4 regions of the Pseudomonas spirodelae genome follow, and region 2 is predicted to be linked to each of the others. Evidence: predicted binding sites of a transcription regulator. Region 2 holds the regulator's gene; each other region holds the start of a gene.
What was found. Region 2 encodes sigma-54, which starts transcription at its own class of promoters, with help from an activator protein. Its sites were predicted from a motif close to ANTGGCATNNANNTTGCTNT; they were not measured.
Positions count from the first base shown of each region.

Region 1: SOP97_RS01255 (flagellar hook-length control protein FliK) is a predicted target of sigma-54. The motif match lies at 2,720-2,739, and genes of this name have one in related genera.
Region 3: SOP97_RS05795 (flagellar basal body rod protein FlgF) is a predicted target of sigma-54. The motif match lies at 3,259-3,278, and genes of this name have one in related genera.
Region 4: glnA (type I glutamate--ammonia ligase) is a predicted target of sigma-54. The motif match lies at 6,196-6,215, and genes of this name have one in related genera.

Region 1 is NZ_JAYEET010000001.1:261,887-269,692, forward strand. It holds gene fliM (flagellar motor switch protein FliM) at 1-575, opposite strand, end outside; gene fliL (flagellar basal body-associated protein FliL) at 589-1,116, opposite strand; gene SOP97_RS01255 (flagellar hook-length control protein FliK) at 1,430-2,683, opposite strand; gene SOP97_RS01260 (Hpt domain-containing protein) at 2,798-3,151, opposite strand; gene SOP97_RS01265 (fused response regulator/phosphatase) at 3,182-4,876, opposite strand; gene SOP97_RS01270 (STAS domain-containing protein) at 4,891-5,196, opposite strand; gene fliJ (flagellar export protein FliJ) at 5,343-5,795, opposite strand; gene fliI (flagellar protein export ATPase FliI) at 5,799-7,160, opposite strand; gene fliH (flagellar assembly protein FliH) at 7,150-7,806, opposite strand, start outside.
Region 2 is NZ_JAYEET010000055.1:147,584-155,389, reverse strand. It holds gene mlaD (outer membrane lipid asymmetry maintenance protein MlaD) at 1-118, opposite strand, end outside; gene mlaE (lipid asymmetry maintenance ABC transporter permease subunit MlaE) at 118-915, opposite strand; gene SOP97_RS18745 (ATP-binding cassette domain-containing protein) at 915-1,724, opposite strand; gene SOP97_RS18740 (KpsF/GutQ family sugar-phosphate isomerase) at 1,961-2,935, shown strand; gene SOP97_RS18735 (KdsC family phosphatase) at 2,935-3,474, shown strand; gene lptC (LPS export ABC transporter periplasmic protein LptC) at 3,483-4,052, shown strand; gene lptA (lipopolysaccharide transport periplasmic protein LptA) at 4,039-4,581, shown strand; gene lptB (LPS export ABC transporter ATP-binding protein) at 4,584-5,309, shown strand; gene SOP97_RS18715 (RNA polymerase factor sigma-54) at 5,447-6,961, shown strand; gene hpf (ribosome hibernation-promoting factor, HPF/YfiA family) at 7,133-7,441, shown strand; gene ptsN (PTS IIA-like nitrogen regulatory protein PtsN) at 7,457-7,806, shown strand, end outside.
Region 3 is NZ_JAYEET010000013.1:166,932-174,737, reverse strand. It holds gene SOP97_RS05810 (flagellar basal body P-ring protein FlgI) at 1-824, opposite strand, end outside; gene flgH (flagellar basal body L-ring protein FlgH) at 836-1,555, opposite strand; gene flgG (flagellar basal-body rod protein FlgG) at 1,638-2,423, opposite strand; gene SOP97_RS05795 (flagellar basal body rod protein FlgF) at 2,470-3,210, opposite strand; gene flgE (flagellar hook protein FlgE) at 3,413-4,759, opposite strand; gene flgD (flagellar hook assembly protein FlgD) at 4,803-5,471, opposite strand; gene flgC (flagellar basal body rod protein FlgC) at 5,497-5,940, opposite strand; gene flgB (flagellar basal body rod protein FlgB) at 5,956-6,363, opposite strand; gene SOP97_RS05770 (bacterioferritin-associated ferredoxin) at 6,824-7,042, shown strand; gene bfr (bacterioferritin) at 7,239-7,709, shown strand; gene grxD (Grx4 family monothiol glutaredoxin) at 7,773-7,806, opposite strand, start outside.
Region 4 is NZ_JAYEET010000045.1:123,646-131,451, reverse strand. It holds gene SOP97_RS15100 (hypothetical protein) at 1-305, shown strand, start outside; gene ntrC (nitrogen regulation protein NR(I)) at 595-2,028, opposite strand; gene glnL (nitrogen regulation protein NR(II)) at 2,025-3,110, opposite strand; gene SOP97_RS15085 (DUF4124 domain-containing protein) at 3,318-3,938, opposite strand; gene SOP97_RS15080 (DUF4124 domain-containing protein) at 3,942-4,505, opposite strand; gene glnA (type I glutamate--ammonia ligase) at 4,691-6,100, opposite strand; gene thiI (tRNA uracil 4-sulfurtransferase ThiI) at 6,430-7,806, shown strand, end outside.

The sequences.
Region 1 (7,806 bases), on a different contig from region 2:
CTGACGATGTTGGCCAGCGCCGGGTTCACTTCCGAGTTGACGTACTCGAAATTGATATCCATCACCGCGTGCCAGGCTTCTTTCAGGTCAACAAATGCCTGATCCAGCACCATGCGCACCACGCGCAATTCGGTCGGGGTGAACTCACGCCCTTCAATCTTGGCGTGACGACCGTCACCACCAAAGAAGTTATCCACCAGCTTGAACACCAGCTTGGCGTCGAGAATAAACAGGCCGGTGCCGCGCAGCGGCTTCATCTTCACCAGGTTGAGGCTGGTCGGCACATACAGCGAGTGCACGTACTCGCCAAACTTCATCACCTGCACGCCGCCCACTGCCACATCGGCGGAGCGGCGCAACAGGTTGAACATGCTGATGCGGGTATAGCGGGCGAAGCGCTCGTTGATCATCTCAAGCGTCGGCATGCGCCCACGGACAATGCGGTCCTGGCTGGTCAGGTCATATTGCTTGACGCTTCCCGGCTCGGCTTCATCCTCGGTTTCAACCAAGCCGTCATCCACGCCGTGTAACAGGGCATCGATTTCATCCTGGGAAAGCAGGTCTTGCACAGCCATATACCGCTCCTGGTTACTGCAATACGAGGTTGGTGAACAACACTTGCTCGATCGTGACCTTGCCGGTCTCTTTCTGCGCCAACTCCTGCACGCTAGCGGTGGCCTGCTGGCGCAGCATTTCCTTGCCCACCGGGGTGATCAGGGAGGCGAAGTCCTGTCCGGAAAACAACATAACTAAACGATTACGCAGCACTGGCATATGTACTTTGAGGGCATCCAGTGCAGCCTGGTCGCGCGTCATCAACGCAACGCTGACCTGCATATAGCGGGCGCGCCCCTGATAGTTGAAATTCACTACAAATGCCGGCGACAGCTCTTCATAGATAGCCGCCTGTTTGACTGGCGCTGCAGGCTCAGCACTGGCAGCTGCCTTGGCTTCTTCAGCGCCCGCGTCATTCTTGCTCAAAAAGAACCAGGTGCCGCCCACGGAAAGGCCTACAGCCAGCAGCACGGCGAGCACGATGATGATGATCAGCTTCATTTTGCCGGCTGGTTTCGCTTCGCCATCTGCCGGCGCTTGCGCTGCTTCTTTCTTAGCCATGCCAATAATCCGTCATTATTCGGAGTTCTATCCGCTTTCAAAGGGTTGCGAGCAAGTGTTATGCCAGTCTGTCAACAGGCCTGCTCACTTCGGGTGGCCCAGCACCCTAAATAGGTGCGGGCAAGGCATCGATAAGCGCACGCCCCAAACAAAACCGCCCGACTCCCACGCAATGGGAGTCGGGCGGTACGCAGTTTAGATCAGTGGGCCGTGCAACTACAGCGCCAAGCACCTCAGAACCTAACCAAAGCCGGCGGCGCATCGCCTGCCCTGCATTAAGGCAGGCTGATGCGGGCTAGCGGTTGCTACTCGCTCAAGCGTAATAGTCGACCAGGCCACGGGCACTCCCCGCGTTTGGTCGCGCGGATTCAACAGTGCTCACATGCAGTTCTTCGTCCGCGCCCGATCGTTCACCCGAGGCACCACCGCGCCCTCTGCCGTCACCACCGTCCTGGCCTTGCCAACCACGGTTCAGCGACTGATCGGAAACGCTCACGTCCAGCTGGTTCATGCCTTGCTGGGCGAACAGCTCACGCAGGCGATGCATCTGCGCATCCAAGGCTTCGCGTACTCCCGCATGGGGGCTGGCAAAGGTCACTTGGCTCTGCTCTTGGTTGACGCTAATGCGCACCTCCAGGCGCCCCAACTCGGCCGGATCGAGTTGAATTTCGGCAGATTTGAGATTCTGGCTGGACATCACCATCACTCGATCCACTACCGCCTCACTCCAACCGCCCTGCTGCATGGGCACCGGCTGCCCAACCACAACCGGCGCACGCGCAGAGAGTGGGCTTTGTTGGCCAATTGCCTGACTCAGCGCATTGAGTTTGCTGACAAAGTTCTCAGGCGAATTGTTCGCTGTGCCTTCCTTCAGTGCTTCCAGGCTTTTGCCGGTAAGGGCCTCAAGCTGTACGTCCGAGAGCTCGAGCGCATCGCCTTCAACTGGCGCCTCATCCTGCAGCAGCTGACTGGCCAGCATGCCCTGACTCGCGCTCTGCGTTGCCTGATTAGCCTGCGCCAAAGGTGTAGCGGCTTGTTCCGCCAAGGCTTTTTCCTTCGCCCCCATTTCCAATGCCATACGCACTGCCGGCAGTTGGTTGAGCGCATCCAACTCAGCGTCAAAGCTGGCCTCGGTCATGCTCGCAGGCCCTGAACTGGTCAACCCACTGGTTACCAGCAAGGGCGCAGGCGAGCTGTCGGGCGCGAGCCCTTGCTGCGGCAGTTCGCCGGTTATACCGAGCAACAACAGCGGATCAAGCGCATCCGCCTCGCTTGCCGGGTCACTCGGCAAAGGCTTGCCGCTATCGGCAACCTCGCCCGGCCCAGTGGCGGCAACAACCTGCGGCTCATCGTCTTGCTGTTCTTTCGGTTTACTCTCACGCGCAGGCTTTGCGGCAGCATCGTTACGCTCGACCGCCTTGGCCTGACGCTCCTTGGCGTACACCTGGGAAAAGCTGGATGCCTCGTTTTTATTGGCCTGCGCGGGTTTTTCCGGCGGCTTTGCTGCAGCAGCCTTAGGCTTTACGGCAGGTGCCGATTTAAGCAGCAGATCGGGGGCAACGGACATTGATACTCTCCGCTCGGGGTTGGTCGTGCAGAGGCAAATGCAAGGGGCGGGCCAACTCATTGGCATAGCAATAAACAAGGCTGGCATGCAGCAGGCGCCTGCTCAACAGCAAAACTAATGCCGATAACGCTGGCGCTCGGACTTCAGCAAGATGCGCACAATGGCAAACTCACGCTCGACCTGCTCAACCAGTTCAGGGGCTTGCGCCAATTGCTCGCGCCGCGCGGCCTCTTCCAGTTGCCTGCAAAGCCCTGCGAGAATCAGCGCCCCCATATTGCTGCAACTGCCTTTAAAACTGTGGGCGGCCAGTCGCAGGCTCTGTGCATCCGTCGCCTGCTCAGCCTGGCGTAGCGACAGTAGGCGCTCTTCGGAGTCGATCAGAAAGGTATCCAGCAACACTGGATATTCATCTTCCATAACGTCCTGCAATGCCAGCAACACGGTGCTATCAAGATGAATATCGGACAACGTCTCACTCCCTGGGCGTTATTGGGTCGATTATGCCCTAGGCTGCCAAGAAAACTCCACGCGCACCCCGGACTCGCCGTCGCCCCAACTGCAACGCTCACTCAACCGCCTGACCAGCGCCAACCCGCGCCCGCTTAGGCGATGGGTATCGCTCGGTTGCGCTGACACCTGCGGCGCATTGAAGCCCGAGCCACTGTCCTCGACGCGGACAATCAAACGCCCGCCAGCACCTTCGGGGATTAACTGCAGATGAAAACGCACAAACCCGTCTACCAGCGCGGCCAGCCGCATGCTGCGCTGGCGGTAATAGTCGGCAAACCCTTCGGCATTCGCCTTGAGCGCAGAATCCAGGCCCAACACACCATGCTCCAAGGCGTTCGAATACAGCTCGGCCAGCACACTGAACAGCGCACCGCCTTGGGGGCGCAGCCCTTGCACCTCCAGCAGCAGCTGCAAGAGAAACGGCAAAGGATTGAAATGCCGCAGGGTTTCACCGCGAAACTCGAAGTTCGCCGACCAGTCCAGTGAGTGACTCTGGCCATTGTCCGCAAAGGCCAGTGGCGGCCGGTTCAGCGTGGCCTGATCGACCAGGCTGACCTCAACAAGGCTGACATCATCCTGTTGCTCACCACTGAAATGCGTCAGTGCCTGCTGGATTTCAGCAAACAACTGCGCCTGCTGCCGGTTGGCACGAAACACCTCAAGCAAACGTTCCTCACCGAACAGCTCACCCTGCTTATTGCACGCCTCCAGCACACCATCGGAGAGCAGGAAAACCCGATCACCCAGCGCCAGCGGGTAGACCTCGTACTTGTCATTGAACGCGCCAGGCTCCAGCACGCCCAGCGGCAAATGCCGCGACACCAACGGTATCCGCTCGCCATTGCCGCGCAGCAGATAACCATCCGGCAAGCCACCACCCCACACCTCGACCACCTGACGCTGGAAGCTGATGTTCAGAATGCTCGCACAGCAAAACACGCCCACGGGCAGGATGTGTTTGAGCTTGGCGTTGATTTCACGCAGCACTTCGGCCAGGGAATAGCCCTTGGCTGTCATGCCATAAAACACCTCGGCCAACGGCATCGCGCCAATCGCCGCAGGCAAGCCATGCCCGGTGAAATCACCGAGCAACACATGCATGCCACCGGAGGGTTTGAACGCAGCGAGCAGTAGATCGCCGTTAAACACCGCATAGGGCGATTGCAGGTAGCGGATATTCGGCGCATCCAGGCAACCGGAATGGGTCACCTTGTCGAATACCGCCTTGGCCACCCGTTGCTCGTTGAGCAGATGCTCGTTGTGCATGGCAATCAGATCGCGCTGCTGCAAGACGGTGTCCTGCAAGCGCCGCAGGCGGTCCATCGCGTTGATCTTGGCCTCAAGAATGACCCGATTGTAGGGTTTGGCCAGAAAGTCATCACCGCCAGCCTCCAGGCAACGCACCAAGGCTTCGCCTTCGGTCAGGGAGGTCAGAAAAATGATCGGCACCAGTTCTTCACCAGCAGCCTGCTTGATTCGCCGTGCGGCGTCGAAGCCATCCATCACCGGCATCAGGGCGTCCATCAGCACCAGCTGTGGACGCTCCTGCTCGAACAACGCCACCGCCTCAAGGCCATTGCTAGCCGTCAGCACCCGGTGCCCCTGGCGGCTGACGATGGTCGACAGCAGCATGCGGTCGGCAGCGTTGTCCTCGGCGATCAGAATGGACAGGCGCTCTGGCATGGCATGCGCCCCGATCAGGTGATTTTGAACAGCTGCTCGAAGTTCGAGATCGCGAGGATTTTGCGCACATCCGGGTTGCAGTTGCGCAAGCTGATCTGCGCACTGTCGCCGCCGGCGTGATCACGCAGCAGCAGCAACATGCCCAGCGCTGAGCTGTCCAGGTAAGTGGTGCCCTTAAGATCTACAACATAGCGCTGCGGCGTAGTGCTGACGCGCTCATAGGCATTGCGAAATTCCTGATGCGCAGCGAAATCGAAGCGGCCCTGAATCACAATGGTCAGCTCTTGCCCATCGGATGAGGGCTGCGAGGTGATTGCCATGAATTACTCCTTTAACAAATAGACTCGGGCGCATGTTCGAGTATGCCAAGCGGCACGTTATGCACAGTCAAGATGTAGCATCGCAAAGCCTGTGCGGCAACTGTTTCGGCGGTATTGAGTGGTGATTCAAGCCGTTATATCGACGCCTAATACTGGGAATCACGGGCCACTAAGCGCTGCGAGAGTTCATCAAGCAATTTCTGTTCGCGCTTGTCTTCGGCCAGACGCGCTTCGTCCTGATAACGCTTGACCAGTTTGCGCAGCCCTTCCATGCGGGCGTAGCGCTGTTGCCAGATATCGCGCACCTTGTCCATATTGGCGCGGTGCCAATCGACACTGTTGCGCTGCTGGCCGATAGCACCTTCCAACTGAGTGAGAAAACGCTGGTAGTTCATCAGCCACTGCCCAGAAACACCGCGCTGGCCTTCACTGATCCATTGCTGCTGATAATCACCGCGGTAGCGCTCCAAGTCCCCCAACTGCACTTCAGCCTGACGCAATAAGCCCTGACAATGGCCCAGCTGCAACGCGGCCTCGCGCTCGGCACGCTCGGCCATGACCACTACAGGAGCCAACCGCGCCGCGCGGCTTTGCGCCATGGCTTAGTTGCCCGCCGCGCCAGGGTTGAAGGTGGCAGCGAGCATCGCACTGCTGTTTTCCAGGCTTTCATTGTCGTGCAGCCCTTGACGCAAGTATCTGACCATGGCCGGCTGACGGGCGATGGCCAGGTCGGTATCCGCGTCGCCCCCCGACACATAAGCGCCCACGCTGATCAGGTCGCGGCTTTGCTGATAACGCGACCACAACTGCTTAAAGCGCTGCGACAGGCGCAGATGCTCAGCACTGACCACCTGCGGCATCACCCGGCTGATCGAGGCTTCAATATCGATGGCGGGGTAGTGCCCCTCCTCGGCCAAGCGTCGCGACAACACGATATGCCCATCGAGCACCCCACGGGCGGCGTCGGCAATTGGGTCTTGCTGATCGTCACCCTCACTGAGCACGGTGTAGAAGGCGGTAATCGAGCCGCCGCCCTCCTCGGCATTACCGGCACGTTCCACCAGCTTGGGTAGACGGGCAAATACCGACGGCGGATAGCCCTTGGTCGCTGGTGGCTCGCCAATGGCCAGGGCGATTTCGCGCTGCGCTTGAGCAAAACGGGTCAGCGAATCCATCAGCAGCAGTACGTTCTTGCCTTTGTCGCGGAAGTATTCGGCTATTCGCGTGCAATACATGGCGGCACGCAGACGCATCAGCGGCGCGTCATCGGCTGGCGAAGCCACCACCACGGAGCGTTTAAGGCCCTCGTGACCGAGAATCTCATCGATAAATTCTTTTACTTCACGACCCCGCTCACCGATCAGCCCGACCACGATAATGTCGGCCTCGGTAAAGCGCGTCATCATGCCCAGCAGCACCGACTTACCCACACCGGTACCGGCAAACAGGCCAAGACGCTGACCGCGGCCGACGGTCAGCAAGCCATTGATCGAGCGGATACCAACATCCAGCGGTTCACTGATGGGATTACGCTTGAGCGGATTGATCGTCGGGCCATCCATCGGCACCCAGTCTTCGGCCTTCATCCCGCCTTTGCCGTCGAGCGCGCGGCCGGTGCCATCGAGAACCCGACCGAGCATCGACATGCCCATGGGCAGTCGGCCGGTATCCGGCAGCGGCACCACACGCGCACCGGGGGCGATACCGGCCAGACTGCCGACCGGCATCAAGAAGATTTTGCCATTGGAAAAACCCATCACCTCGGCTTCGACCTGCACCGGGTGATAGCTGTCATCGTTGATCACCAGACAACGGCTGCCGAGTGCAGCACGCAGGCCTTCGGCTTCCAGGGTCAGACCGACCATGCGCAGCAAGCGGCCTTCAACCTGCGGCTGAGTCGGCAGCGCTACGACATTGCTGTAACCGGCCAGGCGCTTGGCAAAGCTGATCCGTTCAAGGCGCATCCGCAATCATCTCGGGGGCATCCAGGTCAGTTTGCAGGTCGGCTTCCAGCGGGTGCATGGCCTGCTCGCGCTGCTGTTCAAACAACTGCTTAATGGCCTGATTCAGTCGGGTTTCCACCGTGGCATCAATGCGGCTGAGTTCGCTTTCCACCCGACAACCGCCGGGCAGCAAAGCGGCATCTTCGAGAATTCGCCAACTCTCTTCATGGCGCTCGCGCAGGGCTTTAACCATCTCGAAATCTTGCGGATTAAGGTGAATGCGGATATTGCCCGCGCCCATCGGCAGCAGCTTCAACGCCCCGCTGAGCACCTGACGAATCTGGCTGGAATCACTGACCAACTCACGCTGAATCACCTGGCGCACGATCTGCTCAAGCAGCTTGATCAGCCCCTCTTCGAGCTGCTGATCCTGCCCGGCGATCGGCTCGAACAAGTGAGTCATCAGCTGCTCCAGCCCAGCTATTTTTGCCGCCAAGGCCACATCGGCGTCCTGTTTGGCTTTTAGCTGGCCGGCATGGAAGCCGTCTTTTTCGCCGGTGGCAAACCCCTCGTTGTAGGCGTCCTGACGGATCGCCTCCAACTCATCCAACGTCAAAGGCTTGACGTCTTCTAGAGCCACCTCTTCGCTGTCGGCCTGTGCAGGTTC
Region 2 (7,806 bases):
AGGTGTTGTCAGCACTGCCAACAGTCAGTCCACTGACGCGCAAAGCCAAGAGCAGCAAAGCCAACAACCCAGCCAACAAGAACAAGCCGACACCCACTTCCAGCGTGCGGTTCTGCATCAGAAATCTCCAAACATCAAAGCGGTCAGAATAAAGTCCAGCCCCAATACGGCGAGCGAGGCGTACACCACGGTTTTCGTGGTGGCACGACTAATCCCTTCCGACGTCGGCTCACAGTCATAACCCTGAAACACAGCAATCCAGGTCACCACAAACGCAAAGACCACACTCTTGATCACGCCATTGAGCACGTCTTCGCGAAACGAAACACTGCTTTGCATGTTGGCCCAGAACGAGCCCTCATAAACCCCCAGCCAGTCGATGGCGACCATAGCGCCGCCCCAGATACCGACCACACTGAAGATCATCGCCAGCAGCGGCATTGAGATAAACCCGGCCCACAAGCGCGGAGCGACAATATATTTAAGCGGGTCAACGCCAATCATCGCCAAGCTCGACAGCTGCTCGGTGGATTTCATATTGCCAATTTCCGCGGTCAACGCCGACCCGGCGCGCCCGGCAAACAACAAGGCCGTAACTACCGGCCCCAGCTCACGCAGCAAGGTCAGAGCAACCATCTGCCCCACCGCCTGCTCAGAGCCATATTGAGCCAAAATACTGAAGCCCTGCAGCGACAGCACCATACCGATAAAAATGCCGGACACGACAATGATGGCCAGCGACATCACCCCAACCGAGTACAGCTGCTTGACCAGCAATTGAAAACCATTGCCCGTCGAACCACGACCAAACAACGCGCGCAACAGAAACAGTCCCGAACGCCCCAGCGTGGCCACTACATCAATACCGGCGCGACCGAACAGGCGCACCCGTTCAAGCACAGATGTCTTGCGCATCAGCGCTCCCCCAGCAGATCATTGCGGTAGTTGGCCGCAGGAAAGTGGAACGGCACGGGGCCATCAGGGATGCCCTGCATAAACTGACGTACGCGGGGGTCTTCCGAGGCTTTCAACTCCTCTGGTGTGCCCTGCCCCAATACCTGGGTATCACCGACGATATAGATGTAGTCGGCAATGCTGGCGGTTTCAGCCAGGTCATGGGAGACCACAATACTGGTGATCCCCAGCGCATCACTGAGCAGACGGATCAGTCGCACCAACACGCCCATGGCAATGGGGTCTTGCCCCACGAAGGGCTCGTCATACATAAGTATTTGCGGATCCAGAGCAATCGCCCGCGCCAATGCCACGCGACGCTTCATCCCGCCTGACAATTCATCAGGCATCAAATCCAAGGCACCGCGCAGGCCCACCGCCTGCAGCTTCATCAGCACGATGTCGCGAATCATCTCTTCGGGCAGCTGGGTATGCACCCGCAACGGAAAGGCGACGTTCTCGAACACATCCAGGTCGGTAAACAAAGCGCCACTCTGGAACAGCACGCCCATCTGCTTACGCATATCGAACAGATCGCTGCGCGACAGCGTCGGTAGATTTACGCCATTAACCCACACCTCGCCCTGGCTCGGTTTGAGTTCGGCAGCAATCAAACGCAACAGCGTGGTTTTGCCACAGCCGGACGGCCCCATAATCCCGGTGACCTTGCCACGCGGAATACGGATATCGATGTTTTTGAAAATATCCCGCTCGCCGCGTTTAAAGCTCAGGCGTTTGAGCTCAACTGCATACGGGTTCTCGGCGTTCATCTGGACTCCTTGCTAAACGCTTGCCTGACTGACGTACAGCCCCATAAAAAGGGCACTTCTGATCGCCTAACGTGCCGAAAATGGGCGCGAACTATAGCATCGCGAGCCCCTTCGCCCAAGATTGATCTTGTCGCCATAGAAACGCGCCAGTGCCCAGCTTGAAACTGGAAACACTGGGCAGGCGCACCTTTACCGTTATAATCAGCAGCTTTTAGCCCGCACGCCGCAGAGAAGTCATGAGCCAATCCACCGATCTGATTGAGTCAGCGCAGCGCACCATTCGCTTGGAACTAGAAGCCATTCAAGACCTGCTGCAACGCATCAACGGCGATTTCGTGCGTGCTTGCGGGCTGATTCTTGCCAGCAAAGGCCGCGTGGTTGTGGTCGGCATGGGTAAATCCGGCCATGTCGGCAACAAGATTGCCGCCACCCTGGCCAGCACCGGCACCACTGCGTTCTTTGTGCACCCGGCCGAAGCCAGCCACGGCGATATGGGCATGATCACCCGCGATGACGTGGTGTTGGCACTGTCTAACTCTGGCTCCACTGTGGAAATTGTTACCCTGCTGCCGCTGATCAAGCGCCTCGGCATCACCCTTATCAGCATGACCGGCAACCCCGAATCGCCGCTGGCCAAGGCTGCCGAAGTCAACCTCGACGCCCGCGTAGCGCAAGAAGCCTGCCCACTGAACCTGGCCCCAACCTCCTCCACAACCGTATCCCTGGTACTGGGTGACGCACTGGCCATCGCTTTGCTGGAGGCCCGCGGCTTTACCGCCGAAGACTTCGCCTTCTCCCATCCGGGCGGCGCATTGGGCCGACGCTTGCTGCTCAAGGTTGAAAACGTCATGCACGCCGGCGCCAGCCTTCCGCGCGTCAAACGTGGCACCTCACTGCGCGACGCGCTGCTGGAAATGACCCAGAAAGGCCTGGGCATGACGGTCGTGACCGAAGACGATGGCCGCCTCGCCGGGGTATTCACCGATGGCGACCTGCGCCGCACCCTGGATCGCAATATCGACGTTCGCCAGACCATTATCGACGAGGTCATGACTGCGCACGGCAAGACTGCCCGCGCGGAGATGCTTGCAGCAGAGGCACTGAAAATCATGGAAGACCATAAGATCAGCTCACTAGTCGTGATCGACGACAACCAGCAACCGGTTGGCGCATTGAATATGCACGACCTGCTGCGCGCTGGAGTCATGTGATGAGTACTGACGTGAACACCCAAGACCTGCTGCAACGCGCCAAGGCCGTCAAACTGGCGATTTTCGATGTGGACGGCGTACTCACCGACGGCAAACTGTATTTCCTCGTCGACGGCAGCGAATTCAAGACCTTCAACACCCTCGACGGCCACGGCATCAAAATGCTGATCAACTCCGGCGTACGCACTGCAATCATCAGCGGCCGCAAGACCCCGGTGGTTGAACGACGCGCGCAGAACCTGGGAATTCAACACCTGTACCAGGGCCGCGAAGACAAGCTAGTGGTACTTGATGAGCTACTCGGCGAACTGGGCCTAGACTACTCACAGGTCGCTTACCTGGGCGACGACCTGCCCGACCTGCCAGTGATGCGCCGCGTAGGCTTAGGCATGGCGGTCGCCAGCGCTGACGGTTTTGTTCGCCAACATGCTCACGGCATTACTCATGCGCGCGGCGGCGAAGGTGCTGCACGTGAGTTCTGCGAGCTGATCATGCACGCCCAAGGCACACTTGAAGCAGCTCAAGCCGCTTACCTATAAGGCCTACCATGCCCCGCAAATTATTTAATATTGCTCTGCTTGCCGGCGTCATCGCGCTGGTGGCAGCACTTGGCTACTGGAACCTCAGCCCCGACGGCTTTAATCAGCAGCCTGACAGCGCCGTGACCGACAATGCCATCGACTTTTACGCCACTAACACCTATACCGTGCAATACCAAGTCGACGGCAAACTGCACTATGAGCTGACTGCAGACAAGGTCGAGCACATCAAGGCCAGCGATATCACCCTGATGACCAGCCCGAACATGGATCTATTCCGCGGCACAGCGCTGCCCTGGAAAATCCGCAGCGAGCGCGGCGAAGTCTCTCCAGGCGGCACGGAAGTCGAATTGATCGAGAACGTACGCGTCGATCGTACTGACGCCAAAGGCCGCCCAACCGTTCTCACCACCAGCCGCCTGACCGTCTTCCCCGAGAAGGAATATGCGCAGACCCAGCAAGCCGTTAGAATCGTCGCGGCCAATGGGGTGACCACGGCACAAGGAATGAAAGCGTACATGAATGACGGCAGGATGCTCCTGCTGTCCAACGTAAGAGGTCAGCATGAGGCTCGTTAACACCCTCCCCCTACTACTCAGCCTCAGTGCCGCACTTGGAAGTGCTAGCGCCTGGGCTCTGCCGTCAGACCGCGATCAACCGATCCGCATCCAGGCCGACAGTGCAGAGCTTGATGATAAACAAGGCGTGGCGGTTTACCGCGGCGACGTTGTGATTACTCAAGGCACACTGAAAATCACGGGCAACACCGTGACCATCACCCAGAACGCCCAAGGCGATGTCGAAGTGTTTACCTCAGTCGGCAAGCCGGCCTACTACGAACAACTGCCATCGGCCGACAAGCAGGTCGTCAAAGCCTACGGCCTGACCATCCAGTACTTCATGGCCAATGATCGCGTGGTATTGATTGACCAGGCCAAGGTGATCCAAGAAGGCAACACCTTCGAAGGCGAGAAAATCGTCTATGACACCCAGCGCCAAATCGTCAACGCCGGCCGCGCCACAGGCACCAACATCACTGCGCCACGTCCGCGCATTGACATGGTGATCCAGCCGAAGAACAAACCAGCCGAACAGCAGGCGCAGTAATAATGGCCACATTGAAAGCCCAACACCTGGCCAAAAGCTATAAAGGCCGCCAGGTCGTACGCGACGTCAGCCTGAGCATCGACAGCGGACAAATCGTCGGCCTGCTGGGTCCCAACGGCGCCGGCAAGACCACCTGCTTCTATATGATCGTCGGCCTGGTGCAGGCCGATCAGGGCCGCGTGATGATCGACGACCTCGACGTCAGCCATCAACCTATGCACGGCCGCGCGCGCGCCGGTATCGGCTACCTGCCGCAGGAAGCCTCGATCTTCCGCAAGCTCAGCGTGGCCGACAACATCATGGCCATCCTGGAGACCCGCAAAGACCTCGACGGCGCATCACGCCGCAAGGAGCTTGAGGGCCTGCTGCAGGAGTTCCATATCAGCCATATCCGCGACAACCTCGGCATGAGCCTGTCCGGTGGTGAGCGTCGCCGCGTAGAAATTGCTCGCGCCCTGGCAACCAACCCCAAGTTCATCCTGCTCGACGAGCCCTTCGCCGGTGTCGACCCCATCTCCGTGGGCGACATCAAGCAGATCATCCATCACCTCAAGGCCAAGGGCATCGGCGTACTGATCACCGATCACAACGTCCGCGAGACCTTGGACATTTGCGAGACGGCTTACATTGTCAGCGATGGCCAACTGATCGCCGAAGGTGATGCCGAGACCATTTTGGCCAACCAGACAGTAAAAGAAGTTTACCTGGGGCATGAGTTCCGGCTGTAACCACGGCTTTTCTCAAGCCTGTTGCAGCCAAGGCTAGGCAAAAGCTTTAGAGTCAGGCATATAATTTGCTTCCTGGTGGCGTTTTTAAAAATGCCCTGTAGTGGATTGCGCACAGACGCCGGTAAATAAGGTCTGCAATGAAACCATCGCTCGTCCTGAGAATGGGCCAGCAGCTGACGATGACACCGCAGCTGCAACAGGCCATCCGTCTGCTCCAACTGTCGACCCTGGATCTGCAACAAGAGATCCAGGAAGCCTTGGAGTCCAACCCGATGCTCGAACGCCAAGAAGAGGGCGATGACTTCGACAACTCGGACCCCATGGCCGATGGCGCAGAAAGCGCCAATACCAGTGAGCAGGCTGAAGCCCCCCTTCAAGAAACCAGCTACCAGGAAACCACGCAGACTGTGGACAACCTGGAAGAAGGTGACTGGGGTGAGCGCATCCCCAACGAGCTGCCCGTCGACACCGCCTGGGAAGACATTTACCAGACCAGTGCCAGCAGCCTTCCCAGCAACAGCAACGATGATGACGAGTGGGATTTCACCACCCGCACCTCCAGCGGTGAGAGCCTACAAAGCCATTTGCTGTGGCAGCTCAACCTGGCGCCAATGTCGGACAAGGACCGCCTGATTGCTGTAACCCTGATCGACTGCATCAACGACCAAGGCTACTTGGAAGAAACCCTGGAAGAAGTGGTCGACGCATTCGATCCCGAGCTGGACATCGAACTCGATGAAGTCGAAGCCGTGCTGCACCGCATTCAGCAATTCGAGCCCACCGGCATTGCCGCGCGTAACCTGGGCGAATGCCTGCTCCTACAACTGCGCCAGCTGCCTGCAAAAACACCGTGGCTGAGCGAAGCCCAGCGCCTGACCAGCGATTACCTCGACCTGCTTGGTAGCCGCGACTACAGCCAGCTGATGCGCCGTATGAAGCTCAAGGAAGATGAGCTGCGCCAGGTCATCGATTTGATCCAGACCCTCAACCCGCGTCCCGGCTCGCAGATAGAATCCAGCGAACCGGAATATGTGGTGCCCGACGTGATCGTGCGTAAACACAACGAGCGCTGGCTGGTGGAGCTGAACCAAGAAGCGATGCCGCGCCTAAGGGTTAACGCGCAATACGCCGGCTTTGTGAAGCGCGCCGACTCCAGCGCCGACAACACCTTTATGCGCAACCAACTGCAAGAAGCGCGCTGGTTTATCAAAAGCCTGCAAAGCCGCAACGAAACCCTGATGAAAGTCGCCACGCAGATCGTCGAACACCAGCGCGGCTTCCTCGACTACGGCGACGAGGCCATGAAGCCCCTCGTGCTGCACGACATCGCCGAAGCCGTAGGGATGCACGAGTCGACTATTTCACGGGTAACAACGCAGAAGTTCATGCACACCCCGCGCGGCATTTACGAGCTGAAGTACTTCTTTTCCAGCCATGTCAGCACCTCTGAAGGGGGCGAATGTTCGTCGACAGCGATCCGCGCCATCATCAAAAAACTGGTCGCGGCGGAAAATGCGAAAAAGCCGTTGAGTGACAGCAAGATCGCTGGTCTACTGGAGGCACAAGGCATTCAAGTCGCTCGCCGTACGGTCGCAAAATACCGTGAGTCCCTCGGAATAGCGCCCTCCAGCGAGCGCAAACGATTGATCTAAGGCGGCACTAAGAAGGAAGACCCGTCACACTGCACAGAACCTTTCAGGTAAGGCTTTTTCGCTACGCGGCCATACAGCCAGAATCCGTTCTGCCAGAGTCTTCCACGCCACAGTGTTCCGGCGGCAGGCCTCTTGCCTGCCTCTTACACACGGTAACAAGGAGAAAGCGGTATGCAAGTCAACATCAGTGGACACCAGCTGGATGTGACCGACGCCCTGCGCGACTATATCGGCGAAAAACTCGGCCGATTAGAACGCCACTTCGACAAGATCACCAATGTACAAGTCATCATGGAGGTCGAGAAACTCAAGCAGAAAATCGAAGCGACCCTGCATATTGCAGGCGGTGAAGTCGTCGCGAATGCCGAGCATGACGATATGTACGCCGCCATCGATTTACTGACCGACAAACTCGATCGACAACTCATCAAACACAAGGAAAAACAGCTCGATCGTCAACAAGGCGCTATGGCCCGCTGACGTCGTCTATCTCCTATGATCCGACTTGAAACTATCCTGACCCCCGGCCGTTCCCTAGTGAACGTGCCGGGCGGCAGCAAAAAACGTGTTCTCGAACAGATTGCCAACCTGGTAGCGCGAGAGCTGCCTGACCTGGATGGCCAAGACATCTTCGAAAGCCTGATTGCCCGTGAAAAACTGGGTTCAACCGGCTTCGGTAATGGCATTGCCATACCGCATTGCCGCCTGCCGGGTTGCACTGCACCGATCAGCGCCCTGCTGCGCCTGGACGCTGCGGTCGACTTCGACGCCATTGATGGCGCCCCCGTCGATCTGCTGTTTGTTCTGCTGGTGCCAGAGGCCGCCACTGACGCTCACCTGGAATT
Region 3 (7,806 bases), on a different contig from region 2:
GGCTGCACCCGAACATTCTGGCCAATGACGATGGTGCCCGTGCGCGAGTTGATGATGACCTTGGCTACCGCCTGGCCGACCTCGACTTCGAGGTTTTCCAGAATCGACAGGTAGTCCACCCGCTGGCCTGGATCGAGCGGCGCGCTGACGCGAATCGAGCCACCGTCGACGGCTTGGGCGACGCCTGGGCCGAGCAATTCGTTGATGTGATCAACAATATTCTTAGCGGTGGTGAAGTCTGGACGATTGAGGTTAAGCGTAAGCGTGTTGCCCTGATCGAAACCGCTCGGCACCGGCCGCTCGACCGTCGCACCACCGGGAATGCGCCCCGCGGACGGCACGTTGACGGTGATACGCGAGCCGTCGCCGCCTTCGGCGTCAAAACCACCGACCACCAGGTTGCCCTGGGCGATGGCATAAACGTTACCGTCGATACCTTTAAGCGGCGTCATCAGCAGGCTGCCACCACGCAGGCTCTTGGCGTTACCAATAGAAGAAACGGTGATGTCGATGGTTTGCCCGGGTTTGGCGAACGCCGGCAGGTCAGCATGGATCGATACCGCCGCGACGTTCTTCAGCTGTACGTTGCCGCCCTGCGGCACCTTGATGCCGAACTGCGCCATCATGTTGTTGAAGGTCTGCACGGTAAAGGGTGTCTGGGTGGTTTGGTCGCCGCTGCCATTAAGCCCAACAACCAGGCCGTAGCCAATCAGCTGGTTGGTGCGTACGCCTTGAATACTGGCCAAGTCTTTAAGCCGTTCGGCCTGAGCCAGTGAAGCCAGCAACAGCGCAGCGGCGGCAATCAGGTATTTGCTCAGCGTCATGTTGACCATCCTCAGAACGGCCACATTGGGCTAAGGAAGAAACGGCTCATCCAGCCCGGTTGCGAGGCATCGGCAAAGGCACCAGTGCCCGAGTAGGTAATACGCGCGTCGGCAATCCGGGTCGATGACACGGTGTTGTCAGTGGCAATGTCATCGGCGCGCACCAGGCCGGCAATCCGCACCAGCTCATCGCCGGTATTCAAGGTCATCCACTTTTCACCGCGCACCAGCAGGATGCCGTTGGGCATCACTTCGGCCACCGAGACGGTGATCGAGCCGGTCAGGCTGTTGCTCTGCCCCGCCGCACCTGAGCCGTCAGCCGAACGCGTGGCATCAAAGCTGGCATCCAGCCCCAGGTTGTCATTGGTCATGCCCAAGGCACCTATACCGGCCAATGGATTTTTCGGCGACACGGCCATACCGAACAGATTAGGCACGCCGAGGTTGGCCGAGCTGTCTTTGCTGATCTGACTGCTGCTGTTCTTGCTGGCCTGGGTGCGCTCATTCAGGGTGATGGTGATGATGTCGCCGACCCGATAAGCCTTGCGGTCACTGAACAGACCATTCTCGAAACCGGCCTGATAAATCGAGCCATTGTTCTGCGCGGCAGGCAGCGGAGTACGTGGCATCACCGGCGCGTAATAGGGATCGTCCGGCTTAGGCGCGGGCGCCATGCAGCCGCTCAAAGCCAGAGGGCCAAGCAGTGCACTTATGATGATCAGCCGGTTCATATCGATTACCTCAGATGTTGCATTCTGCTGGGTGAAGACCTTGGTGAGTTACGCTGCTGCGCGCCTAACCCGCCCTACGCCATTAAAGATTTTGCGAAATAAAGCCGAGCATCTGGTCCGCGGTGGAAATGACTTTTGAGTTCATTTCATAGGCGCGTTGGGTGGTGATCATGTTCACCAGCTCCTCGACCACGCTGACGTTGGAGTTTTCCAGGGTGTTCTGCAGCGTTGTGCCCAAGCCGTTCAAGCCCGGTGTACCAACCTGCGGAGCGCCGCTGGAGGCGGTTTCCAGGAACAGGTTGTTGCCGATCGCTTCCAGACCCGCCGGGTTGATAAAGTCGGCGGTCTGCAGGTTGCCGACAATCTGTGGTTGCGGGTTGCCAGAAGTAGTCACCGACACGGTGCCGTCTTCACCTACGGTAAAGGTGCGCACCTCGTTGGGCAGTACGATGGCGGGCTCCAGCGCATAACCGTTGGAGGTCACCACTTGGCCATCGGAGTTGAGGTGAAAACTACCGTCGCGGCTGTAGGAGACGGTGCCGTCGGGCAGCAACACTTGGAAGAAGCCACGGCCATTAATTGCCATGTCCAACGGCTGCTCGGTGGTTTGCAGGCTGCCGGCGGTAAAGATTTTCTGCGTGCCGACTACGCGCACACCGGTACCCAACTGCAAACCAGAGGGCAACTGGCTGTCCTGACTGGACTGGCCGCCGGGTTGACGGCGGATCTGATACAGCAGGTCTTCAAACTCGGCGCGGTCACGCTTAAAGCCGGTAGTCGAGACGTTAGCCAAGTTGTTGGAAATGGTGGTCAGGTTCATGTCCTGAGCGGACAAACCCGTCTTACTGACCCACAGTGCCGGAAGCATATCGATTCTCCTCGGGCGTCGATTTACCGACGCCGCGTGCTGGTAATTAGGTCATCTGCAAGACGCGCGCCATGGCCGACGAATTATCTTCGGCGGTGCGCATCATCTTCACTTGCAGCTCGAATTGGCGGGACAACGATAGGATCGCCGTCATCTCCTCCACGGCATTGACGTTGCTTGATTCGAGAAAGCCCGAGGTAATTTCCGTGGTGGCGTCGGCCAGCACCGGGCCTTGGCCCTTGAAGCGGATCATGCCGTCAGTGCCCTTCTCCATCTGCTTAAGATCTGGGTTGACCAGTTTTAAGCGATCGACCTCAGCCAGCACATTGGGCGCTTCACCGAGGGCACGAATACTGATGGTGCCGTCTTTACCGATTTCGATTTTCTGCTCAGGCGGGACTGCAATCGGCCCGGCGTTGCCCATCACCGGCAAACCGTTGCCGGTACGCAGCACACCGAGGGCATCGACGTTCAAGCTGGCCGTGCGCACGTAAGCTTCAGTGCCATCAGGGGCCTGCACAGCCAGCCAACCTTTGCCACCCACTGCCACATCCAGATCACGCCCAGTTTCCTGCAACGAGCCTGGGGTGAAGTCGGTACCGGGACGCTCACTCATGGCGTAGACCCGCGACGGTAAACCGTCACCAAAAATCGGCATGGAACGCGCCTGTTCAAAATCCCGGCGAAAACCATTGGTGGTGATGTTTGCCAGGTTGTTGGCGTGGGCACGCTGGGCCAGGGTGTTGTTATGGGCACCAGTCATGGAAACGTACAGCATCTTGTCCATGGTTATTCTCCGAGTTGGGCGTGTCGCCCGCTGCTCTATACAAGGTATAAAGCAATGCCTATGCCAGCATCCGAAAAATATTTATAAACCATTGATAAATTTAGACTTTAAAAATAAAAAGGCTCCATAAAGGAGCCTTTTAAAAACCGCGGCGGCGTATTTTTGCCGCTGACGACAAGCACTTGCCTGCCGCCGGCCATTATCAACGCAGGTTGATAATGGTCTGAGTAATCGCGCTCTCGGTTTCGATGGTCTTAGCGTTGGCCTGGTAGTTACGCTGAGCGACGATCAGGTTGACCAGCTGGTCGGACAGCTCGACGTTGGAGTCTTCTAGGGCGCCAGCCTGCAGCGAGCCCAAAGTACCGCTGCCAGGTGGGTTTCGCACCGGTTCACCTGATTCGAATGACTGTACCCACTGGGTTTTACCGACCGGCGTCAAACCCTGCACGTTGGCGAAGTTGGCCAGAATCACCTGCCCCTGCACCTTGGACTGACCATTGGTGTAGCGCGCAAAAATCACTCCGGTTTCATCGATTTCCAGCCCTGCCAGCTCGCCAGTGGTGTAACCATCCTGACTGACGCGGTTGACCGCGAAAGCGCTGGAAAACTGGGTAGAACCACGCATGTCAAAGGTAAAACCACCTGGATTACTTTGCGCTCCATTGAGCGACCAGCCTGTGGGTGAGCCTGTATCCGGCGCAGCCGGGTTCCAGGTACCAATAGTAAATTGCCCTGCTGGAGTTATCGCGGGCCCTGTGGTCGGAGGGACCGCTGTGATATCAGTAATTTGCGCCAATGCACTGATCTGCCCGGCCGCATCGAAATTCAACTGATAGCGGTCCGGCTCAGTGCCCGCTGGTACTGCGGCAGCCGGGTTGGACGGACTGCGACCGTCGATCAGAATATTCATCTGCCACTGGTTCGAAGCGTCCTTGACGAAATACTGCGTCAGTACGTGGGCGTTACCCTGAGTGTCATAGATATTGGTCGAGGTCGACGAGTTATAGGTAGTCGGATCGCCCGGGTCGAACGGCGTATTGGTTGGGCTCGCGAGGGTTGAGTTAAGGTTGAAACCCTGAGAAATACTGGTGGTGGCCTTGGGCTCCTGGCTTGCAGTCTGCACTTGCAGGTTGCCGACCACACCCTGCTGCAGCACGCCATTGGCATCAGTGGTATAGCCCTGCAGGTTATAGCCGAAGTTGTCGACGATAAAACCCTCGCGGTCCGTACCAAAATAACCGGCACGGGTATAACTCAAGGCACCATTGTTGTTTACCTGGAAAAAACCATTGCCATTGATCGCCAGGTCCAGCGCGTTCTGCGTGTAATTGATGTTGCCCTGATTGAACAGCTGCGACACATCACCCAGCAGCACACCACTACCCTGAGGGTTCTTACCAGTGCCCAATACCGATGAGGCATAGACATCAGCAAACTCGGCACGCGACTGTTTGAAGCCTGCAGTGCCGGCGTTGGCAATGTTGTTACCGGTCACATTGAGGTCGCTGGTGGCAGCACGCAGGCCGCTAAGGCCTATGTTGAAACTCATGGAAGACTCCTTTGCCGGACAGCCGGCCGCATAAACCCGTTAATTACTGACCGATAACCTGCACTTGCGACAACGGCACACTGCCGAGCCCCGCCAGGTTCAACATCAACTCGCTGCCGCCAAGGACTACGCTATCGACGTTGGCCGGCAGCATGGTGTAAAGCCCCTTCGCCTCGCCGTCATAGGTGGCCTGCGCTTCAAACTTGTAGGTGCCGGGCGGCATCAGATTGCCGCTGCTGTCCTTGCCATCCCAAATAAAGCTGACATTGCCGGCCTGCTGTTCGCCCAGGTTGACCCGCGAAACCACCGAGCCGGAAGCGTCGTATACATTCACGTAGACGTTGCTGCTGCTGACGGGCAGAACAAGGCTCGCCTTAAAGCTCTCACTGGTATCAACCACCGCCTTATCCGTAGGCACGATGACCTTGCGCCCGACCAGCGAAGACGCCTGCAGCGCCTGGGATGACTGATAGCCACTGACCAAGGAGCCCATACTGGTGTTGAGCTTCTCGATCCCCTCAACCTGACTGAACTGCGCCAGCTGGGCGATAAACTCGCCGTTACCTTGCGGCTCCAGCGGGTTCTGGTTGTTCAATTGCGCAACGAGCAAATTGAGGAACTCATTTTTACCAAGTTCTTTTTTGCCGCCCGTTTCAGGTTTGATCTGGTACTGATCCAGCCCACTCGCGCTAACGCCACCAACAGTACTCATAAGTTCGTGCTCCTAATCCGGTGGCTTACTGACCCAGGGTCAATACGCGCTGCATCATCTGCTTGGCGGTGTTCATCATTTCAGTGTTGGTCTGAAAGGCCCGGCTGGCGGAAATCATGTCGGCCATCTCTTCCACCACGTTGACGTTGGGGTAGTAAACGTAGCCGCCCTCATCGGCCGCCGGATGGTTCGGCTCATAGCGCGGCATCAGGCTGCTTTGATCCTCGACTACGCCCAATACCTGTACGCCGGCACCGGCATTGTCCTGCTCGGCAAACAACGAACCACGGTCACCGCCCTGCGCCGACTGGTACACGGTGGCGAACACCGGATGCCGTGCGCGATACGTCTGATCAATGCTCGAGGAGACCGTCTCGGCGTTGGCGATGTTGCTGGAAATGGTGTTCAGGCGAGTGCTCTGAGCACTCATACCCATTCCGGCGATGTTGAAAACACTGGTAAGTGACATAGCTTCAGGCTCCTATTAATCGCCGCGCAGGGCGCTGACCAGCCCTTTGAATTTGCTGTTGAGCAGAGTGAAACTGGCTTGGAACTGCACCGAGTTCTCTGCGTAGTTGGATTGCTCGATTTGCAGGTCAACGGTGTTCTGATCAATCGATGCCTGCATCGGCATGCGGTACGCCAGGCTGGCATCGCTGAGCGTCACACCGTCAGCCGGGATATGCTGACTATTGGTTCGATTCAGGCTGGTCGCGCCGCGCTGGCTCTGGGCACTTTGTTCCGCCAACACGCTGGCGAATTGCAGATCACGCGCCTTGAAGTTAGGCGTGTCGGCGTTGGCGATGTTATTGGCCAGCACCTCGGCACGCTGGGTGCGAAAGCCGAGTGCCTTTTCGTGTATGCCGAGTGCCCGATCGAAACTGATGCTCATGGTCAGAAACCTTTGCCAATTGGCGTAGTTGTTTTCCGTGCATGACCATATGCAAAGGCTGTGCCACTTAACCTTTCACTTATTTATCAATGATTTAATCAATAAACCGGTCGTTATAGGCGGCAAAGCGGCAAAGGCTTTCCGCCCATAGGCATGCCAGCGGCAATCACGCCCCGCCCTTTGCCCCCACCCGGCAAATACAAACGGCGCGGGCCGATAAACGTCAGGAACGATGTTTGATCGTTAGATCTCGGGCAGCGCTTTCTCCCAGACCAATGCCACGATGCAGCGATATGAAGGGCTCAGAACCCTCAGCCCAGCAAGGTCCGTACAGCGCGAGAAGAGAAGCAGGCCTGTCGACGACCACCGTTTGTCAGTCAACTACACACACTTTTGACAAGCATTCTCATTATCATTAGTATCCTTCACACGAACCACTGCCCCACCACGAGCCTTAACTATGTACGTCTGTCTCTGCGAAGGTGTAACTGACGGTCAGATCCGTGAAGCCATCTATGAGGGCTGCTGCAGCTACCGTGATGTCCGTGCGGCACTCGGCGTTGCCAGCCAGTGTGGCAAGTGCGCCTGCCTTGCCAAGCAAGTGGTACGCGAAACGTTAAGCGACGTGCAAAGCAGCCAGGCAGTCATGGCCTATACAGCCAGCTTTAGTGCCGCCTGATCGACCGCGCGAAAAAGAACCGGACCTTGCGTCCGGTTTTTTTATGACTGTAATTCAATGCCTTAGCAGCAAGATGCAGAACTTAAGCATTCTTACTCAGATTGGATTTAACTTTGAATTCAGGCACTTAGGTTTGACAGCCTAAAACCCTCAGCCCAGAATCAAACGCTAACTCCCCTGCAAGGCAGACGCAGACATGAAAGGCGACAAGAAAGTCATTCAGCATCTGAACAAGATCCTCGGCAACGAGCTGGTCGCGATCAATCAGTACTTCCTGCATGCACGCATGTATGAGGACTGGGGCCTGAAGAAACTCGGTGAGCATGAGTACCACGAGTCTATCGACGAGATGAAGCATGCGGACAAGCTGATCAAGCGCATCCTCTTCCTCGAAGGCCTGCCTAATCTGCAAGACCTCGGCAAAATCCTGATCGGTGAGAACACTCAGGAAATGCTCGAGTGTGACCTGAAGATCGAACACAAGGCACACGTCGACCTGAAAGCGGCGATTGCCTACTGCGAAAGCATCGGCGACTACGCCAGCCGCGAATTACTGGAAGACATCCTCTGCTCCGAAGAAGAGCACATCGACTGGCTAGAAACTCAACTCAGCCTGATCCAGTCGGTAGGCCTGCAGAATTATCTGCAGTCGCAAATGGACGAATAAACATCCGCGCAATAAACAACAAACCCCGCCAAGTGCGGGGTTTGTTGTTTATGCAATGCCGGCTTACGCGTCGGCTTTTTGCACAGCGTCTTTGATC
Region 4 (7,806 bases), on a different contig from region 2:
AGCCAGACCCGCTCTGGCTGGAGCGGGTTGAGGTGCGTGAGCAGGGTCTTGAACTGTGGTTCAACGTCGAGCCGGTGCCGCGCGAAGAGCATGCGGGAGGCGTTTTTATCCTGCGGCTAGAGAGTTTTGGCCGCGAACAACAAGGCCAGTTGCAGGTGCAGGGGCGCTTGGCCAATTGGCGGTTGCAGCGCGAAAGAAAGGATTTACTGTTGCGAGTGCTGGCGGCCCGTCCTTTGCGCGGCGAGTGGCGCGCTGAAGAGGTGGACGGGCGCTGGCGGCTGCTGGTCAGCTTGGTGGAGCAATAAAAGAGGGGATTCCCCGGCCTGCCTGTACCAAGGTCCCCGAAACTGGGATTGTATGAGTCTATGCAGACTGTGTGCCAGTTTTATTACGTTTGCCGCAGGCCCTGTAAATACTAGGTTTCAGGTGGCATGGGGCGGTTTGTGCGGCGTGCGGGAGCTGGTGGTTGAACCGCCGCTGTGCAGCGCAGCGGTGCGTATGCATTGCTTTGATGCACGCTGGGTGCAATTACCGCCGTAATGAAAACGGGCCCTGTAATGGGCCCGTTTGTATGGTGCGCGGCGTGGCGGCGATTCAGTCGTCGCCATCCTCGTCATCACTGCTGTCGACGTTCATGCCCAGCTCTTTGATTTTGCGCGTCAGGGTGTTGCGCCCCCAGCCCAGCAGTACGGCCGCATCGCGGCGGCGGTCGGCGGTGTGCTTGAGCGCGGTTTCGATCATGATCCGCTCAAAGGCCGGCACCGCCGTATCCAGCAGGTTGGATTGGCCGCGGCCCAGTGCCTGCTCGGCCCACTGCCGCAAGCCCTGTTCCCAGCTGCTGGCCGGGGCGTTTTCCTGTGGCTGGCTGAGCAGCTCGGGCGGTAGGTCGCCAACATGCACCTCACGGCCTGAGGCCATGACGGTAATCCAGCGGCAGGTGTTTTCCAGTTGGCGCACGTTACCCGGCCAAGGTAGCTGCGCCAGGTAGTTTTCGGTTTCACTTTTCAGCAGTTTTGGTTCAACGGCCAGCTCCAGCGCGGCGCGGCTAAGAAAATGCCGGGCCAGGGTGGGGATGTCTTCACGGCGATCAGACAGGCGTGGGATGTGGATGCGAATCACGTTGAGGCGGTGGAACAGGTCTTCGCGGAACTTGCCGGCTTGCACCAGTATTTCCAGGTTCTGGTGGGTGGCGGCAATGATGCGCACATCTACTTTGACTGGGGTGTGACCACCGACCCGGTAGAACTCGCCGTCCGCCAGTACGCGCAGCAGGCGGGTTTGCGTATCGGCCGGCATGTCGCCGATTTCGTCGAGAAACAGGGTGCCGCCGTCGGCCTGCTCGAAGCGCCCGCGACGTTGATTGGCTGCGCCGGTAAAGGCCCCTTTTTCATGGCCGAATAGCTCGGACTCCATGAGGTCTTTGGGGATCGCCGCCATGTTCAGGGCGATAAACGGTGAGGCTGCCCGTGGGCTGTGGCGGTGCAGGGCATGAGCGACCAGCTCCTTACCCGTGCCGGACTCGCCGTTAATCAGCACGGTGATGTTGGAGTGTGAGAGGCGGCCGATGGCGCGGAACACCTCCTGCATCGCCGGTGCTTCACCGATGATCTCCGGCGTGGGGGGCTGCTCGACCGGTACGCTAAGGCCTTGTTGCTCCTGGGCGTGCTGGTTGGCGCGCTTGACCAGGGCGACGGCTTCGTCAACGTCGAATGGCTTGGGTAGGTATTCAAACGCACCGCCCTGATAGGAGGCCACGGCGCTGTCGAGGTCGGAGTGCGCGGTCATGATGATCACGGGCAGGCGCGGGTGCATTTCACGAATGCGCGCCAGCAGCTCAAGGCCACTGGCGCCGGGCATGCGGATATCGGAGAGGATGACATCGGGCTGCTGCCGCGCCAGGCGGCTGAGGACGCCGTCGGCGCTGTCAAAACTCTGGGTGGTCATGCCTTCCTGTTGCAGGGCCTTTTCCAGGACCCAGCGGATAGAGCGGTCGTCATCGACAATCCAGACGGTTTCACTGCTGCTCATGACGGCGTTACTCCTTGTTCCAGAGGCAGGAAGATCGAGAACACGGTATGGCCAGGATGGCTCTCGCACTCGATCAGGCCTTGGTGCTGACTAATGATGTTCTGGGTAATGGCCAGGCCCAGCCCGGTGCCGTCGGCACGCCCGCTGACCATGGGGTAGAAGATGGTTTCTTGCAGTTCGGCGGGGATGCCGGGGCCGTTATCGATAATTTCGATTTTGGTTACTAGGCGATGGCGGCAATGGCCAATGGTGAACTGGCGCAATGTGCGGGTGCGTAAGGTGATGCGCCCCAGGCGCAGGTCGCTCTGCGCGGCGAGAGCCTGCATGGCATTGCGTACGATGTTCAGCACCGCCTGGATCATCTGCTCGCGGTCGATCAGCACATCCGGAATGCTCGGGTCGTAGTCACGCACCAAAATGATGCTGCCTTGGCTTTCGGCCTCTACCAGGCTGCATACGCGCTCTAGTACTTCATGCACATTGGTCATGGCCAGCGAGGGCAGCTTGTTCGAGCCGAGCATGCGGTCCACCAGATTACGCAGGCGGTCGGCCTCCTCGATGATCACATTGGTGTAATCCTTGAGGCTCTCTTCGGGCAGTTGGCGGGCCAGTAACTGCGCGGCGCCGCGGATGCCACCGAGGGGGTTCTTGATTTCATGGGCCAAGCCGCGCACCAGCATTTTGGTGGTTTCCTGCTTGGACAGCTGCGCCTCTTCCTTGGTGATGCGCAGCAGGCGGTCGCGCGGGTGCACTTCAAGCAGCAGCAGGGTTTCCCCACAGCTGAGGACCGGGGTCACGGCGTAGTCGACGGTCAGCGTCTGGCCGTTAACCGAGGTCAGCACGGCTTCGCGTTTGTTGAACGGATGAGCGTTCTGTACGGACTGGCGCAGCGCACTCAGCGCTTCGCTGGACTCGGTAAACAGCTCACTGATGAACTGGCCATGGCTGCGCTGGCCGCTGACGGCGAGGAGCATCTCCGCTGCCGGGTTCATGTACTCAAGGCGCAGGTCGTCGTTGAGCAGCAGCGTGGCAGTGGTCAGGTTGTCCAGTAGCAGGCGATGCAGTGCGTCGTTGATGATCATAGTGGATGTCAGCAGACCCTTGGGTTCCAGCAATGCAGCTGGAAAATGCAAGAAGCAAACCAAAGCCCCGAAAAGAAGCGTGTTTGGCCGTGGGATGCCGGAAATTAGCTGCTTTTCAGCGCAGCGGGGCCGTATGACGCGACCCAAAACAGGGAGAGTATAGAAATGCCGGGCAATATGCGCACTGGTTTGGTGCGCCCTGGTCTGTTAGATGAACGGAACGAAAGGGATGTCTTTCTTTTCCGGTGGCTTGTCCTTCAGCGGGCATTCCGGGCGTACGCCGTAATCCGCTTTTTTGCAGGGATTGGCCTTACGCTTCTGCGCCAGGGAAATGCGCTGCATATGGAAGGGTTGAGTGGGCGTGCGCTCGATGATGCGACCTGCCTGGTCAATAACTTCCACCGCCAGTTGATGAGTGCCGCGGTCGATATTCTCCAGCGGGAACACTGGGCTGCTGCCCACTTCGCCCACGGGTTTGCCGTCCAGTAGCAGGCGATAGCTGTGCTGCGTAAACAGGCCGGGCTCGCTGTTGATGCTGACAATCAGGTTGCCGGCGCTGTCGCGGATGGTGGCGTCGGGCTGCGGTACCAGAATACGCAGCAGGCTGTAACGCTGCGCCGGTTCTGGTGGGGTGCTTACAACCTGGGTGGCGGTGGGTGTCTGGATCGCCGGCATTGAGTTGCTCGGCGCCAGCTCGACGCGCTCGGCATTGCCCGACTTGGGTTTGTCAGTGAAAACGCGATTCCCTTCGGCGTCTACATAGGTATAGACCTGCGCCAGGGAGGGCAGGGCCAGCAGCATCAGGCCGCAGAACAACAGGTTGCGCATAGGTTAGGGCGCCGGTTTGGGTTTTGGCGTAGGTGCTGGCGGTCGCAGGGCCGGGCTGCTGGTGTTGACCCGTTGCACGGTAAAGGTGGTGGTGGCGCTTTGCTGGATCGACTGCTCGCCGCTTAGCACTTCCACGGCCAGGCTGTGCTCGCCGCGGTCGGCATTACTGACTTGCAGGCGCGGCACGTTGCTCGGCTGGCCATAGGGCTTGCCATCGAGCAGCAGGCGCAGACGGTGATTATTGGCCAGGCGCGGCTCTATCGTCACCCCGACGCTGAAGGTGCCATTGTTGGCGCGCATGGCCTCATCCGTGGGTAGGCCCGTCAGCTGCAAGGTGCTGTAAGGCGCCGCCTTTTCAAGGGTGTTGTCGGTTGGCGGTGCAGCTGGAGCGCTGGGCACTGGCATCGATACGCTATTGGTGGCGGGTAGCGCGATACTTTCTGTCGCTTGGCCTTCTGGCGGCTGGTCGGTGAATACCGTGTTGCCATTGGCGTCGGTGTATTTGTAGATCTGTGCACTGGCCGGCAATGCCAGGCTCAGCAGTAGGCAGATGAGTAGAGGGCGCATGCCGGACTCTCCCAGTTAATGTGCCCTAAGCGTTGCACTGCTTAGGCGCCCTGGCAAGCGCGCAGATGGTGTGGCGTATACCGGCGCAGAAAACATCGGGCTTAAAGGCGCTGGGTGCTTGGCAGTGGGCAGAATACAGATGCAAAAAGGCCACCCGAAGGTGGCCTCTTGTGTTGCGTGCGGTGTTAGACGCTGTAGTACAGGTCATATTCCAGCGGGTGTACGAAGGTGCGAACCTTAACTTCTTCTTCCGATTTCAGCTCGGTGAAGGATTCCAAGAAGTCCTTGGTGAAGACGTTTCCCTTGAGCAGGAAGTCGTGGTCGGCTTCCAGTGCTTCCAGTGCTTCTTTCAGGCTGCCGCACACTTGCGGAATCAGCTTGGACTCTTCCGGTGGCAGGTCGTAGAGGTTCTTGTCGGCAGCATCGCCAGGGTGAATCTTATTCTGGATACCGTCGATACCTGCCATCAGCAGAGCAGCGAATGCCAGATACGGGTTGGCTGCCGGGTCTGGGAAGCGTGCTTCGATACGACGGCCGCGCGGGCTGGCGACGTAAGGAATACGGATCGATGCCGAGCGATTGCGTGCCGAGTAAGCCAGCATCACTGGCGCTTCGAAGCCTGGCACCAGGCGCTTGTAGGAGTTGGTGGACGGGTTGGTCAGCGCGTTCAGCGCCTTGCCATGCTTGATGATGCCGCCAACGAAGTACAGGGCAGTGTCGGACAGGCCCGCATAGCCTTCACCGGCGAAGGTGTTCTTGCCATCTTTGGCGATGGACATGTGTACGTGCATGCCTGAACCGTTGTCGCCATACAGCGGCTTCGGCATAAAGGTGGCAGTGCGGCCGTAAGCTTCGGCGACGTTGTGTACGCAGTACTTGAGGGTCTGCACTTCGTCAGCTTTGGCAACCAAAGTGTTGAATTTCACCCCGATTTCGTTCTGGCCAGGGGCTACTTCATGGTGGTGCACTTCAACGATCTGGCCCATTTCTTCCAGAGCGTTGCACATGGCGGTACGGATTTCGTGATCCGAGTCGGCTGGTGGAGTCGGCAGGTAGCCGCCTTTCACGCCGATGCGGTGGCCATTGTTGCCCTGGCGGCCTTCGGTATCAGCGTCGCTGTTCCACGAGGCCTGTTCGGAGAAAATCTTGAACATCGAGCCAGACATGTCCGACTTGAACTTAACGGAGTCGAAGATGAAGAACTCAGGCTCTGGACCAACAAATACGGTGTCGCCGATGCCGGTGGTCTTCAGGAACTCTTCGGCACGCTTGGCAATGGCGCGTGGGTCGCGCTCGTAGCCCTGCATGGTAGACGGCTCAATCACATCGCACACCAGAATCAGAGTGGGCTCTTCGGTGAATGGGTCCAGTACCGCAGAGCTGTCATCCGGCAGCAGAATCATGTCGGAGGCTTCGATGCCTTTCCAGCCTTCGATGGAGGAGCCGTCGAACATCTTGCCGACTTCGAAGAAGTCTTCGTCCAGTGCGTCGCGTGCTGGCATGCTGATGTGGTGCTGCTTGCCGCGAATGTCAGTGAAGCGCAGGTCAACCCACTTCACGTCGTGTTCTTTAATAAGTTGAATCGACTTCGACATGCTGTCCTCCAGGTGGCTAAGGCTCGAATGCTGAGCCCCTCAATAATATGGTACGGCGCGCCGGCATAGTCCGTCGGCGTACCTTGCCTCACAAGGGAGCAAATTGCATGCCAGTGCACGGAATTGGGTGGGCGCCCTGAAAGTCAGGGCTCGCGGCGGTTGCTAGGTGCTGTTTAGGTAATATGCGCACCTTTATGGTTCGCTGTATTTGCGTAATGCACACAAATAGTGCACTGATGGGTGGTGTGAGGATTTTTGATCAAAGCGTGAGCAATTTCCGCTATAATCCGCGCCCCTGTTTTTTCGCGGCCTCGGCACTCATAGTTTTCATGAAACTGATCGTTAAAGTCTTCCCAGAAATCACCATTAAAAGTCGGCCGGTGCGTAAGCACTTTATCCGGCAGCTGGCGAAGAACATTCGTTCGGTTTTGCGTGAGTTCGATCCACAGCTGCAGGTCAGCGGTGTGTGGGACAACCTGGAAGTCGAAACCCTGATCAGTGAGCCGAAGACCCTGCAGGCGATGATCGAACGCCTGAGCTGCACGCCGGGCATCACGCATTTTTTGCAGGTCGATGAATACCCGCTGGGTGACTTTGATGACGTGCTGGCGAAGTGCAAACAGCACTTCGCTGATCAACTGCCGGGCAAAATCTTCGCCGTACGCTGCAAGCGCGCCGGCAAACATGCGTTCAGCTCCATGGATATCGAGCGCTATGTTGGCAGCCAGCTGCGTCAGCAGTGTGGTGCGGCCGGTATCTCGCTGAAAGACCCCGACGTTGTGGTGCGCATGGAAATCCGCGACCAGCGCCTGTTCGTGATTCATCACCAGCACCAAGGGTTGGGCGGTTATCCACTGGGTTCGCTGGAGCAGAGCCTAGTGTTGATGAGCGGTGGTTTCGACTCCACCGTTGCCGCCTACCAGATGATGCGCCGCGGCCTGGTCACGCATTTTTGCTTCTTTAACCTCGGCGGTCGTGCTCACGAGCTGGGCGTGATGGAAGTGGCGCACTACCTCTGGCAAAAGTACGGCAGCTCGCAGCGCGTGCTGTTTATCAGCGTGCCATTCGAGGAAGTGCTCGGCGAGATTCTCGGCAAAGTCGATAACAGCCACATGGGCGTGATCCTCAAACGCATGATGCTGCGCGCGGCTACACGCATGGCTGAGCGCCTGCAGATTGAGGCGCTGGTGACCGGTGAGGCGATCTCCCAAGTCTCCAGCCAGACCTTGACCAACCTGGCGGTAATCGACTCTGCCACCGATATGCTGGTGCTGCGTCCGCTGCTGGCCAGCCATAAACAAGACATCATCGACACCGCCACGCAGATCGGCACCGCCGAATTTGCCAAGCACATGCCGGAATACTGCGGGGTGATTTCGGTCAACCCGACCACTCGGGCGAAGAAGCCGCGGGTCGAGCATGAAGAGGGCCAGTTCGACATGGCGGTCCTCGACCGCGCCCTAGAGCGTGCGACCTTGCTGCCGATCGACAAAGTGATCGACGAGCTGGGCAAGGACGTTAAGGTTGAGGAGGTCAGCGAAGCGCTGGCCGGCCAGGTCATCATCGATATCCGTCACCCGGATAATGCCGAAGAGCATCCGCTCGAACTGCCCGGTATAGAGGTGCAATCGCTGCCCTTCTATGCGTTGAACAGCCGCTTTAAAGAACTGGATGACGCGCGGCAATACCTGCTGTATTGCGATAAG